2 regions of the Paraclostridium sp. AKS73 genome follow, and region 2 is predicted to be linked to the other one. Evidence: predicted binding sites of a transcription regulator. Region 2 holds the regulator's gene; the other holds the start of a gene.
The links. The regulator HrcA, encoded in region 2, represses chaperone genes, less so after heat shock. The targets are predictions, from matches to a motif close to TTAGCACTCNNNNNNNNNGAGTGCTAA.
Positions count from the first base shown of each region.

Region 1: the regulator HrcA is predicted to act here: its motif matches at 4,111-4,137, upstream of LEQ07_RS10980 (co-chaperone GroES).

Region 1 covers NZ_JAIXHU010000018.1:7,279-13,352, reverse strand. The annotation lists gene LEQ07_RS11000 (deoxynucleoside kinase) at 221-790, opposite strand; gene LEQ07_RS10995 (deoxynucleoside kinase) at 783-1,445, opposite strand; gene LEQ07_RS10990 (DNA-3-methyladenine glycosylase family protein) at 1,616-2,491, shown strand; gene cls (cardiolipin synthase) at 2,507-3,874, shown strand; gene LEQ07_RS10980 (co-chaperone GroES) at 4,167-4,451, shown strand; gene groL (chaperonin GroEL) at 4,475-6,074, shown strand, end outside.
Region 2 covers NZ_JAIXHU010000002.1:136,701-142,774, reverse strand. The annotation lists gene hemW (radical SAM family heme chaperone HemW) at 1-547, shown strand, start outside; gene hrcA (heat-inducible transcriptional repressor HrcA) at 650-1,669, shown strand; gene grpE (nucleotide exchange factor GrpE) at 1,685-2,239, shown strand; gene dnaK (molecular chaperone DnaK) at 2,307-4,145, shown strand; partial or broken gene dnaJ (molecular chaperone DnaJ) at 4,250-5,399, shown strand; gene LEQ07_RS22810 (cation:dicarboxylate symporter family transporter) at 5,561-6,064, shown strand; gene LEQ07_RS22805 (cation:dicarboxylate symporter family transporter) at 6,061-6,074, shown strand, end outside.

The sequences.
Region 1 (6,074 bases), on a different contig from region 2:
ATATATCTATTTTAACAATAATCATAAGTTTCATATACTGTTTTAAGTAAAAAATAAAAATAATAAAAAGATAGAAATACAATTTTAAAAATTTAATAAATTATATTTCTATCCTAGTTAATTCACTATTTTAAATTTTATATATTTAATAAGCTTTTTATTTCATTACATAAAGCATCTAAGTGTTCTGGGTTATTTTTTAAGTCAATTTCATTTATATTTACATAAAGAACAGGAGACTGATCGTATTCAGCAATCCATTTTTATATCTGTTGTGAAGATTAGCCCAGTAATCTAAATCAACAGACTTCTCCATCTCTCTACCTCTCATATTGATTCTATTTACGATAGTATCTATAGATCCATCTAAATATATCATTAAATCTGGTCTTCTTAAGTGAGGAACCATATCATTAAATAAATCTCTATAAGTTATATAATCCCTTTTACTCATTTTACCGTTATCATATAAGTTTCTAGCGAATATCTCAACATCTTCATATATACTTCTATCTTGAATATTGTTAAGACCGTTACTGTCTATTTCTTTTTGTTGTTTGAATCTTTGAGCTAAAAAATATAATTGTAAGTGGAATCCCCAAGTGTTTTGGTCTTTATAAAAATCTTCTAGGTATGGATTTCCATTAACTTTTTCAAAATGAGTTTCAAAACCTAATTTTTCACCAACTAGTTTAGTAAGTGTAGATTTACCTGCTCCAACATTTCCAGCAACAGTTATAAATAAGTCTCTATTTAACGGTTTATTACACTGATTTACCAATTTAAACATTTTCATGTCCTCCTAAGTTATTAATAGCATCTTCTACTTTTTTTATTATAAATTTTCTATCATTATCATTATTTAGAAAATCTAAATTAGAGTTATCTATTTCTAATATAAGAGGTTCTTTACCTACAAAATTATGTTTTATAGATAATGGGTTAAAGTAATACTTATACTCTGTACTTAATTCTTGTATATAGTTCCTATCCATTTGTCTTTCAAAGCTTCTATCTCTCATAGCTATTCTATTCATCAATACATCTGTATTTGAGTTAAGATAGATTATTATATCTGGTTGAGGTAAGTCATTAATAAAAATATTATACATTTGTTTATATTTATAAAATTGCATATTATCAAGAGTTATTCCTGCAAATATAAGATTTTTAATAATATGATAATCACTAACAACATTTGTGCCTTGACTCAATAAATTTTTCTCAGCATCTTCTAATTGTTTGATTCTATTAAATAAAAAAAATGATTCCGTCTGTAATGCGTATTCTTTAATATCTGTGTAAAATTTTGATAAAAATGGATTTTCTTCTACTATTTCTCTAAGTAAAGTACAGTTAAAATGATTGTTTAAAATATTAGCTAATGTTGTTTTACCAACTCCTATAGGACCTTCTATAGCTATAAATACACCTCTACTATTCATATAATCACCCTCTAAAAAATAATGTCTTATGTATTTTAGCAAAAAAGAATCACTAATTCTACTCTAGACTTTTTAAATTAAATTTGTATTAAAAATAAATAGTTAATTTAAATTTAACGAAATATGGGTAGAATTAAAACTATAAGTTTATATAAAAAGGAGCGAAATTTATGAAAGTTTATGAAAAAGAAAATTCAGTGGTTATAGAAGGGGCATTAGATTTTGATCCTAAGCATATATTTGAATGTGGACAATGTTTTAGGTGGAAAGCAGAAGATGATGGTTCATATACAGGGGTAGCTAAAGGTAGAGTAATAAATGTATCTAGAGAAGGAAATACAGTTTATTTAAAGAATACTAATTTAGAAGATTTCAATACAATATGGAAATCTTACTTTGATTTAGATACAGATTATGCAAAAATAAAAAATGAACTAAAAAGTATGGATGAGTATTTAGAAAAGGCAACAGAATTTGGATGGGGAATAAGAATTCTACGTCAAGATCCATGGGAGATGTTAATTTCATTTATAATATCATCTAATAATAGAATTCCTATGATTCAAAAAGCTATATCTAATTTATCAAGGGAGTATGGCACTTATATTGGAAAGTTCAATGGAGTAGACTATTACGATTTTCCAACACCAGAACAACTAAGTAAAGCAAGTATAGTCGATATAAGAGCTTGTTCTACGGGGTTTAGAGACAAATATATAAAGGCAACTACAGAAAGAGTTATAAGTGAAAATGAAGATGTATATAACTATGAGAATTTAGGAACAGAAGATTGCAGAAAAAAACTTATGGAATTTAATGGAGTAGGTCCAAAAGTTTGTGATTGTATAGCACTATTTGGTATGCAAAAGTATGATACGTTCCCTGTTGATGTATGGGTAAAAAGAGTTATGCAAGAATTTTATGTAGAAGATGATATGAGTTTGCCTAAAATAAGAAAGTATGCGATAGATAAATTTGAAGATTTATCAGGATTTGCACAACAATATCTATTCTATTATGCTAGAGAGTTGGGAATAGGAAGATAAAAATAAGGAGGATATATGAGTGCTTTAGACATACTAGTCTTAAGTTATGTAGGAATATCTTATCTAGCTAGTATTGTGGTTGCTATAAATATAATACTCGAAAATCGAGATCCAGCTAAGACTATGGCATGGTTACTAATATTTATGGTACTTCCTGGGATTGGGCTAGTTATATATGGGGTGCTAGGCCGAAATATAAGAAAAAGAAAAATATTTAAAACTCAGAAACTAGCTACAGATATAAAAGAAAATAATTTATTTGAAAATTTGAGATCAATAGAAGAGTTGGTAGACCTTGAACAAGAAGCTATAAAGAATAAAGAATTATCAAAATTAGATGATTCTGAAGGGTTAAAAAAGAAAGTTATAAGTTTACTTTTAAATACAGGAAAGTTCCCGTTTACAGCTAACAATAAAGTAGAAATATTTATTGATGGGAATGAAAAGTTTGAAAGACTAATAAAAGATATAGAAGAAGCTAAAGAACATATCCATTTAGAGTACTTCATAATAAAAGATAGTGAAATTGGAAAAAAGATTAAGGATTTGTTGATAAAAAAAGCTCGAGAAGGTCTGAGTATAAAAATTTTATATGATGATGTAGGATGTTGGCGGTTTTGGTTTCATAGAAAATTCTTTAAAGAGATGAAAAAAGAGGGCATAGAAATAGTTCCTTTTTTACCTGCAAAATTCCCTCTAATGGGAGGCAAAATTAACTATAGAAATCATAGAAAGATTGTTATAATCGATGGATGCATAGGATACACAGGTGGTATAAATATAGGTGATGAGTATATGGGTAAAAACAAAAAGTTTGGATATTGGCGTGATACTCATATAAGAATTGAAGGAAGTTCTGTTTATATGCTACAAATGGTATTTTTAATAGACTGGTATTATACAACTCAAAAATCAGTTTTTGATGAAAAATATTTCCCTAAATTAGATTATAAAGGAAATAGCATGATACAGGTGGTAGCAACAGGTCCTGATAGTGATTGGGAGGCTATACACTATGCATATTTTTCAGCTATTTGTAATGCTAAAGAAAGAGTTTATATAGAGACGCCATACTTTATACCAGATGAAAGTTTATTAAGAGCATTAAAGAGTGCAGCATTAAGAGGCGTTGATGTAAGAATTATATTCCCTGGTATAGCTGATCATAAAATAGTACATCAAGCATCATATTCATATTTTGATGATATTTTAAGGTCTGGGGGAAAAGTTTACTTATATAAAAAAGGATTTATACACGCTAAAGTAGTAATTATAGATGATAAGATTGCATCAACAGGTTCTGCAAATATGGACTTAAGAAGTTTTATGTTAAACTTTGAAATTAATGCATTTATGTATGATGAGCAAATAGTAAAAAAATAACTGACGATTTCCATGAGGATTTAACAGACAGTAAAGAAATATATCTTAACGATTTTGAAAAAAGACCTTTAATAAAAAAATGGGTTGAATCAGTAGCGAGATTATTTTCGCCAATTTTATAAATTTATAATATGCGAGGAGATTTGTCGATACGAGTAAAATTTCCTCGCATAAAAATTAAATAAAATTAAATTAAGGGTATTGAAAATAACTTAATATAATATATTATAAAGTTGTTAGCACTCTAAGTTATAGAGTGATAAATACATAAATTTCATTAGGAGGGATAATTATGAAAATAAGACCATTAGCTGACAGAGTAGTAATAAAGAAAGTAGAAGCAGAAGAAAAGACTGCAAGTGGTATAGTTTTACCTGGAACAGCTAAAGAACAACCTCAGATAGCGGAGGTTGTAGAAGTTGGACCTGGTGGAATAGTAGATGGTAAAGAAATTAAAATGGAATTAAATATTGGAGATAAAGTTATATATTCTAAATATGCAGGAACAGAAATTAAGTTAGAAGGACAAGAATATACTATATTAAAACAAAGTGAAATATTAGCGGTAGTTGAATAAGTATAAAGGGAGGATTATGAGATATGGCTAAAGAAATAAAATTCGCACAAGATTCAAGAACAGCTTTAGAGGCTGGTGTAAATAAATTAGCAGATACAGTTAAGGTAACATTAGGACCAAAAGGAAGAAATGTTATATTAGATAAAAAATTTGGGGCTCCGCTTATAACAAATGATGGAGTTACTATAGCAAAAGAGATAGAGTTAGAAGATAGATTTGAAAATATGGGAGCTCAATTAGTTAAAGAAGTTGCAACTAAAACTAATGATGTAGCTGGAGATGGGACTACAACTGCTACAGTTTTAGCTCAAGCTATAATAAGAGAAGGTTTAAAAAATGTAACTGCTGGAGCTAACCCAGTGCTTTTAAGAAAAGGAATTCAAAAAGCTGTAGAATTAGCTGTTGAAGAATTAAAGAAACAATCAAGAACTATAGAAACGAAAGAATCTATATCTCAAGTTGCGTCTATATCTGCAGGAGATGAAGAAGTAGGTAACCTAATAGCAGAAGCTATGGAGATAGTAGGTAAAGATGGAGTTATAACAGTTGAAGAGTCTAAAACTATGCATACAGAGTTAGATGCAGTTGAAGGTATGCAATTTGATAGAGGATTTGTTTCAGCATATATGGTAACAGATGTTGATAAAATGGAAGCTGTTTTAAATGATCCATATATATTAATAACAGATAGAAAAATAAATAATATACAAGATATACTACCAGTGCTTGAGCAAATAGTACAACAAGGTAAAAAATTATTAATAATAGCTGAAGATGTAGAAGGGGAAGCTTTATCTACATTAGTAATAAACAAATTAAAAGGTGTATTTGATGTTGTTGCAGTTAAGGCTCCTGGATTTGGAGATAGAAGAAAAGCTATGTTAGAAGATATAGCTATACTTACTGGAGGAACTGTTATATCTGAAGAGTTAGGTTATGATTTAAAAGATGCTGACATATCTATGTTAGGTAGAGCTAGTTCTGTAAAAATAACTAAAGATAACACTACAATAGTAGATGGATCTGGAGATAAAAAAGCTATAGAAGATAGAGTAAGCCAAATCAAACATCAAGTAGATCAAACTACTTCTGATTTTGATAAAGAAAAATTAATGGAAAGATTAGCTAAACTTGCAGGTGGTGTAGCTGTAATAAAAGTTGGAGCCGCTACAGAAGTTGAGCTTAAAGAAAGAAAATTAAGAATCGAAGATGCATTAAATGCTACAAGAGCAGCTGTTGAAGAAGGTATAGTTGCAGGTGGTGGTACTGCATTAGTTAGTGTAATACCAGTTGTAGATAAATTAATAGAAGAGCTTGAAGGAGAACTTCAAGTAGGAGCTAAGATAATAAGAAGAGCTTTAGAGGAGCCATTAAGACAAATAGCAATTAATGCTGGTCTTGAAGGAGCTGTTATAATACAAAAAGTTGTAAATGAGGATCCTGAAATAGGATTTGACGCATTAAATGAAAAATATGTGAACATGGTTGACGTTGGTATAGTTGACCCAACTAAGGTTACTAGAACTGCATTACAAAATGCAGCATCTATAGCAGGTGTATTCTTAACTACGGAAGCAGCTGTTGCAGACCTTCCTGAAAGTGATCCAGTACCAGGAATGGGTG
Region 2 (6,074 bases):
AACGAAGTTATATGATATGTATCAAAATAAGGAATTTGAATTACTAGATGAAGATACAGATATAAATATGTATAACTATACAATAGACACTTTAAAAAGACATGGATATAACCAGTATGAAATATCTAATTATTCAAAAGAAGGTTTAGAATGTAAACATAATATTATATATTGGAAGTGTGACAACTATTTAGGGTTAGGGCCAGGAGCGTCAGGATTTATAGGGGATACTAGATATTCAAATATAGAAGATATATGTGAATACAATAAGTGTATTATGCAAAATATAAGGCCTGTTAGTGAAGAAATAGAATTAACGAAAAAAGATAAGATAGAGGAATTTATATTTATGGGACTTAGAATGAATGAAGGCATAAATATAGATGTATTTAAAGAAAGATTTGATACAGATTTTTATGATATATACCAAGAAGTTATGGATAAGCTTATAAAAATAGAGCTTGTTAGATTCGATGGAAAAAACATTTCTCTTACTCAAAAAGGAAGAGAAATTTCTAATAGTGTGTTCATAGAATTTTTAAATTAATCAAAAAGTGTTGACAAAGTAAATTTAAAGTGATATAAAATATATATAATCTTTTAGCACTCCAATTAAATGAGTGCTAACAAAGAGGAGGCTTTGGATTACATGGAATTAAATGAAAGAAAACTAAATATCCTTAAAGCTATTGTTAAAGATTATATAGAAACTGCAGAAGCTGTAGGGTCTAGAACTCTTTCTAAAAAGTATGAGTTAGGAGTTAGTGCAGCCACTATAAGAAATGAAATGGCTGACCTAGAAGAATTAGGATATTTGATTCAACCTCATACCTCCTCAGGGAGAATTCCTTCAGAAAAAGGATATAAGTTATATGTTGACTCTTTAATGAGTACATGTGAATTAAATGATATTGAAAAACATTTAATAGAAGAGTCAATAAACCAAAACATGAACTATATGAAAGATTTGATACATGAAACATCTAAGTTGATATCTAGGTTAACAAATTATACAACTATAGCTGTTACTAAAAATACATCAAATGTTCAAGTTATAAAGCATGTTCAATTGGTTGGATTAGATGAAAAAAGTATGGTTTTAATAGTAGTTACAGAAAAAGGTGAAATAAAAAACACTATTATATCAACCAATATACAGATTGATCAATCTAAACTTAATTTAATTTCTGATAATCTTACTAAAAAGCTTTCAGGAAAAAATATAACTGAAATTGATGAAGATTTTCTAAACTATATAAAATATGAAATAACAGAAAACTCTTTATTTATTGATAAGCTTATTGATGCGCTAAACTTTGATTTTGAAGAAAATAATACAGCGATATCCTTAAGCGGAGCAACTAATATATTCAATTTTCCAGAGTTTAGTGATGTTGTTAGAGCTAAAACATTTCTAAATATGCTAGAGGAGAAAGAAAATATATCTAGTATGCTCAAATCTAAAGGAATACAAAAAGAAAACCTAAATATAATTATCGGAAGCGATAATGAATGTGAGGTAGCTCAAGATTGTAGTATTATAACTGCAACTTACAATATAGATAAAAATGTAGTAGGTAAAATAAGCTTGATAGGTCCAACAAGGATGGATTATTCAAAAGTATACTCTATATTAAATTACATGGGACTACTACTAAACAAAAAATAGTTAGGGGTGTAAGTTTTGGAAAACAATATACAAGAAGAATTACAAGAAGATATAAAAGATAATTCATCAGAGGAAGTAGAAGAAGTTATCGAAGAAGCTATAGAAGAGGCTACTGAAGCTAAAGAAGTAGATGAAGCTGATGAAAAAGATAGCAAGATAGAAGAACTTACAGATACTCTTCAAAGACTTCAAGCAGAGTACGCAAACTATAGAAGAAGAACTCAACAAGAGAAAGAAACTATGGGTGTATTTGCTAATGAGAAAATATTAAATGAATTAATACCTGTTATGGATAACATGGAAAGAGCTATGGATGCTTGTACAGATAAAGAAGATAACATGTATAAAGGCATAGATATGGTGCAAAAACAATTAAAAGCTACATTTGAAAAATTTGGACTAGAAGAAATAGAAGCTGAAGGTCAAGAATTTGATCCAAACCTACACTTAGCAGTTATGCAAGAACCAGTAGATGGAACACCAGCAAACCAAGTGGTTATGGTTTTACAAAAAGGGTATAAATTAAGTACAAAGGTGCTAAGACCATCAATGGTTAAAGTATCTTGCTAACATAGAATAAAAAAATAAAATTGAATTAATATCAATTAACATATAAATTTTTAAGGAGGATATTAAAATGGGAAAAATAATAGGAATTGACTTAGGAACAACAAACTCTTGTGTTGCAGTATTAGAAGGTGGAGAACCTCAAATAATAGCAAATAGCGAAGGAATGAGAACTACACCATCAGTAGTTGCATTTACAAAAGATGGAGAAAGAATAGTAGGAGAGCCTGCTAAAAGACAAGCAGTTACTAATGCAGATAGAACAATAATATCTATAAAAACTCACATGGGAACTGATTATAAAGTTAATATAGATGGAAAAGATTATAGTCCACAAGAAATATCAGCTATAACATTACAAAAATTAAAATCAGATGCTGAAAGCTACTTAGGGCAACCTGTAACTGAAGCTGTTATAACAGTTCCAGCATACTTTACAGATGCTCAAAGACAAGCAACTAAAGATGCAGGTAGAATAGCAGGACTTGATGTTAAGAGAATAATAAATGAGCCAACTGCTGCTGCACTTGCTTACGGTATGGATAAATTAGATCAAGAAAAGAAAATATTAGTATTTGACTTAGGTGGAGGAACATTTGACGTGTCTGTACTAGAAATAGGAGATGGAACTTTTGAAGTTTTAGCTACTGCTGGTAACAACAGATTAGGTGGAGATGACTTTGACCAAGTTATAATAGATTACTTAGCTGAAGAATTCAAAAAATCTGAAGGTGTAGATTTAAGAAATGATAAAATGGCTCTTCAAAGATTAAAAGAAGCTGCTGAGAAAGCTAAAAAAGAATTATCTTCAACAATGAGTTCAAACATAAACTTACCTTTCATAACAGCTACAGCTGAAGGACCAAAACATCTTAACATAGATTTATCAAGAGCTAAGTTTGATGAGTTAACAGCAAACTTAGTAGAAAAAACTATGGAACCAACTAGAAGAGCATTACAAGATGCTGGACTTTCAACTTCTGATATAGATGATGTATTATTAGTAGGAGGATCTACAAGAATACCAGCTGTTCAAGAAGCTGTTAAGAAATTCATAGGAAAAGAACCTCACAAAGGGATAAACCCAGATGAATGTGTTGCTGCAGGTGCTGCTATACAAGGTGGAGTTTTAGCTGGAGATGTTAAAGATTTATTACTTCTAGACGTTACTCCATTATCTTTAGGAATAGAAACTATGGGTAATGTAATGACTAAAATAATAGAAAGAAATACAACAATACCAACTAAAAAATCTCAAGTATTCTCAACTGCTGCAGATAACCAAACTGCTGTTGATATACATGTTCTACAAGGTGAAAGAAGTATGTCTTTCGACAACACTACTTTAGGTAGATTCCAATTAACTGATATACCACCAGCTCCAAGAGGAATACCTCAAATAGAAGTTACTTTTGATATAGATGCTAATGGTATAGTACACGTTACAGCTAAAGATTTAGGAACAGGAAAAGAGCAAAAGGTAACTATAACTTCAGGAACTAACTTAAGTGAAGAAGAAATACAAGCAAAAGTTAAAGAAGCTGAGATGAATGCTGAAGCAGATAAACAAAAGAAAGAAAAAATAGAAGCATTAAATCAAACTGAAGCTACTATATACCAAATGGAAAAAACTTTAGCTGATGCTGGAGACAAGGTTGATGCTAATGCTAAATCTGAAGTTGAAGCAGAAATAGCTAAATTAAAAGAATTAAAAGCTAAAGAAGACGTTACAGCTGAAGAATTAAATAAAGCTTTAGAAGAATTAAACAAAAAATTCCACAAAATAGCTGAGCAAATGTACCAACAAACTGCTCAAGATCAACAAGCAGAAGGTGGAGCTCAAGAAGAAGCTAAACAAGATGACAATGTAGTAGATGCTGATTTCAGAGAAGTAGATGATCAAAAATAGTATTTGAAAATCAACGTTACTTGTATATAATAAATATATAAAATTAATAATAGCTTGTAGACGTCTACAAGCTATTGTTATGTAATACGAAGGTGGTGGCAAGCGTGGCTAAAAGAGACTATTATGAAGTATTAGGTGTCGATAAAGGTGCTGATGCACAAACGTTAAAAAAAGCATACAGAAAACTTGCAATGAAATATCATCCAGACAGAAACCCAGATGATAAAGAAGCAGAAGCAAAGTTTAAAGAAGTAAACGAAGCATATGAAGTATTATCAGATGATACAAAAAGATCTAATTATGATCAATTTGGTCATGATGGTGTAAACGGAGGCTTCGGAGGACAAGGCGGATTTGGAGGCTTTAGCGGTGGAGCTGGAGGCTTTGAAGATATATTTGGAGATATATTTGGTGACATGTTCGGAGGTGGTTTTGGAGGCGGAAGACCTAGAAGAAGAGGCCCTGAACGTGGAGCTGATATAAAACAAACTGTGACTATTACATTTGAAGAAGCTGCATTTGGAGTTAAAAAATCTATAAAGATAAATAGAACTGAAGAGTGTAGTGAATGTCACGGAAGCGGTGCAAAAGATGGAACATCTAAAAAAACTTGTCCAACATGTAATGGAGCTGGAGAGGTTAGAACAGCTCAAAGAACTCCGTTTGGAAATATAATGAGCACTAGAACTTGTTCTACATGTAACGGAGAAGGAGAAGTTTTAGAATCACCATGTCCTAAATGTAGCGGAAATGGAAAGACTAGAAAAACTAAAACTATAGAAGTTGATATACCAGCAGGTATAGATAATGATCAAATAATTAAATTAAGTGGTCAAGGTGACTTAGGATCAAAAGGTGGACCTAGAGGAGACTTATATATAATTGTAAATGTTAAGCCTCATACATTATTTACAAGAGATGGATATGATGTATACTTTGAATTACCTATAACATTTGTTCAAGCTGCACTTGGAGATGAAATAGAAGTTCCTACTTTAGATGGTAAAGTAATGTATAATGTTCCAGCTGGAACTCAAACAGGAACAGTATTTAGATTAAGGGAAAAAGGTATATCAAAAATGAGAGGAAATGCAAGAGGTGACCAATATGTTAAGGTTACAGTTGAAGTTCCTAAAAAATTAATGATAATCAAAAAGAACTTCTAAAAGCATTTGCAGAGTCTTGTGGAGATGAAGTTCATGAAAAAAGAAGACTTTCGGTCAAAAAATAGAAGACTTTTTTAAAGGAAAATAAAACTATAAGGTAAAATGAACTCTAAATAAGGAGTTCATTTTTTTTGATGCATAAGAAAGTTCTATATGAATAAATAGATTTTATTGAAAATATCTATAGATTGAATAGTTAGTTGACTATACTATTTTGTTTATATAACATTTAAAGAGGGAGGGGATTTTATGAAAAAATTATTTGATAGTCTTATATTTAAATTAGTATTAGCTGTCATTGGAGGACTTGTAATTGGATTTTACTCACCTAAATCTTTTATGAATGTTATTGTAACATTAAAGTATATTTTAGGACAGGTAATTTTATTCTCGGTACCTTTAATAATAATAGGATTTATAGCTCCATCTATTGCTAAGTTAAAGAATAATGCTTCTAAATTATTAGGATATGCAATAACTTTTGCATACATATCATCTATTGGAGCAGCTACTTTTTCTGCAATATTTGGATATATGCTAATTCCAAAGCTATCTGTACAAGCAACTGCAGGAGCACTAAGAGAATTACCAGAACTTATATTTAAACTAGATATTCCTCAAATTATGCCAGTTATGAGTGCTTTATTCTTATCTATAATATTAGGACTTGCAACAGCTTGGACAAAAGCGGACTTATTTGAGAAGTTACTAGATCAATTTCAAGATATAGTACTTAGTTTAGTAAAAAAATAGTTATTCCATT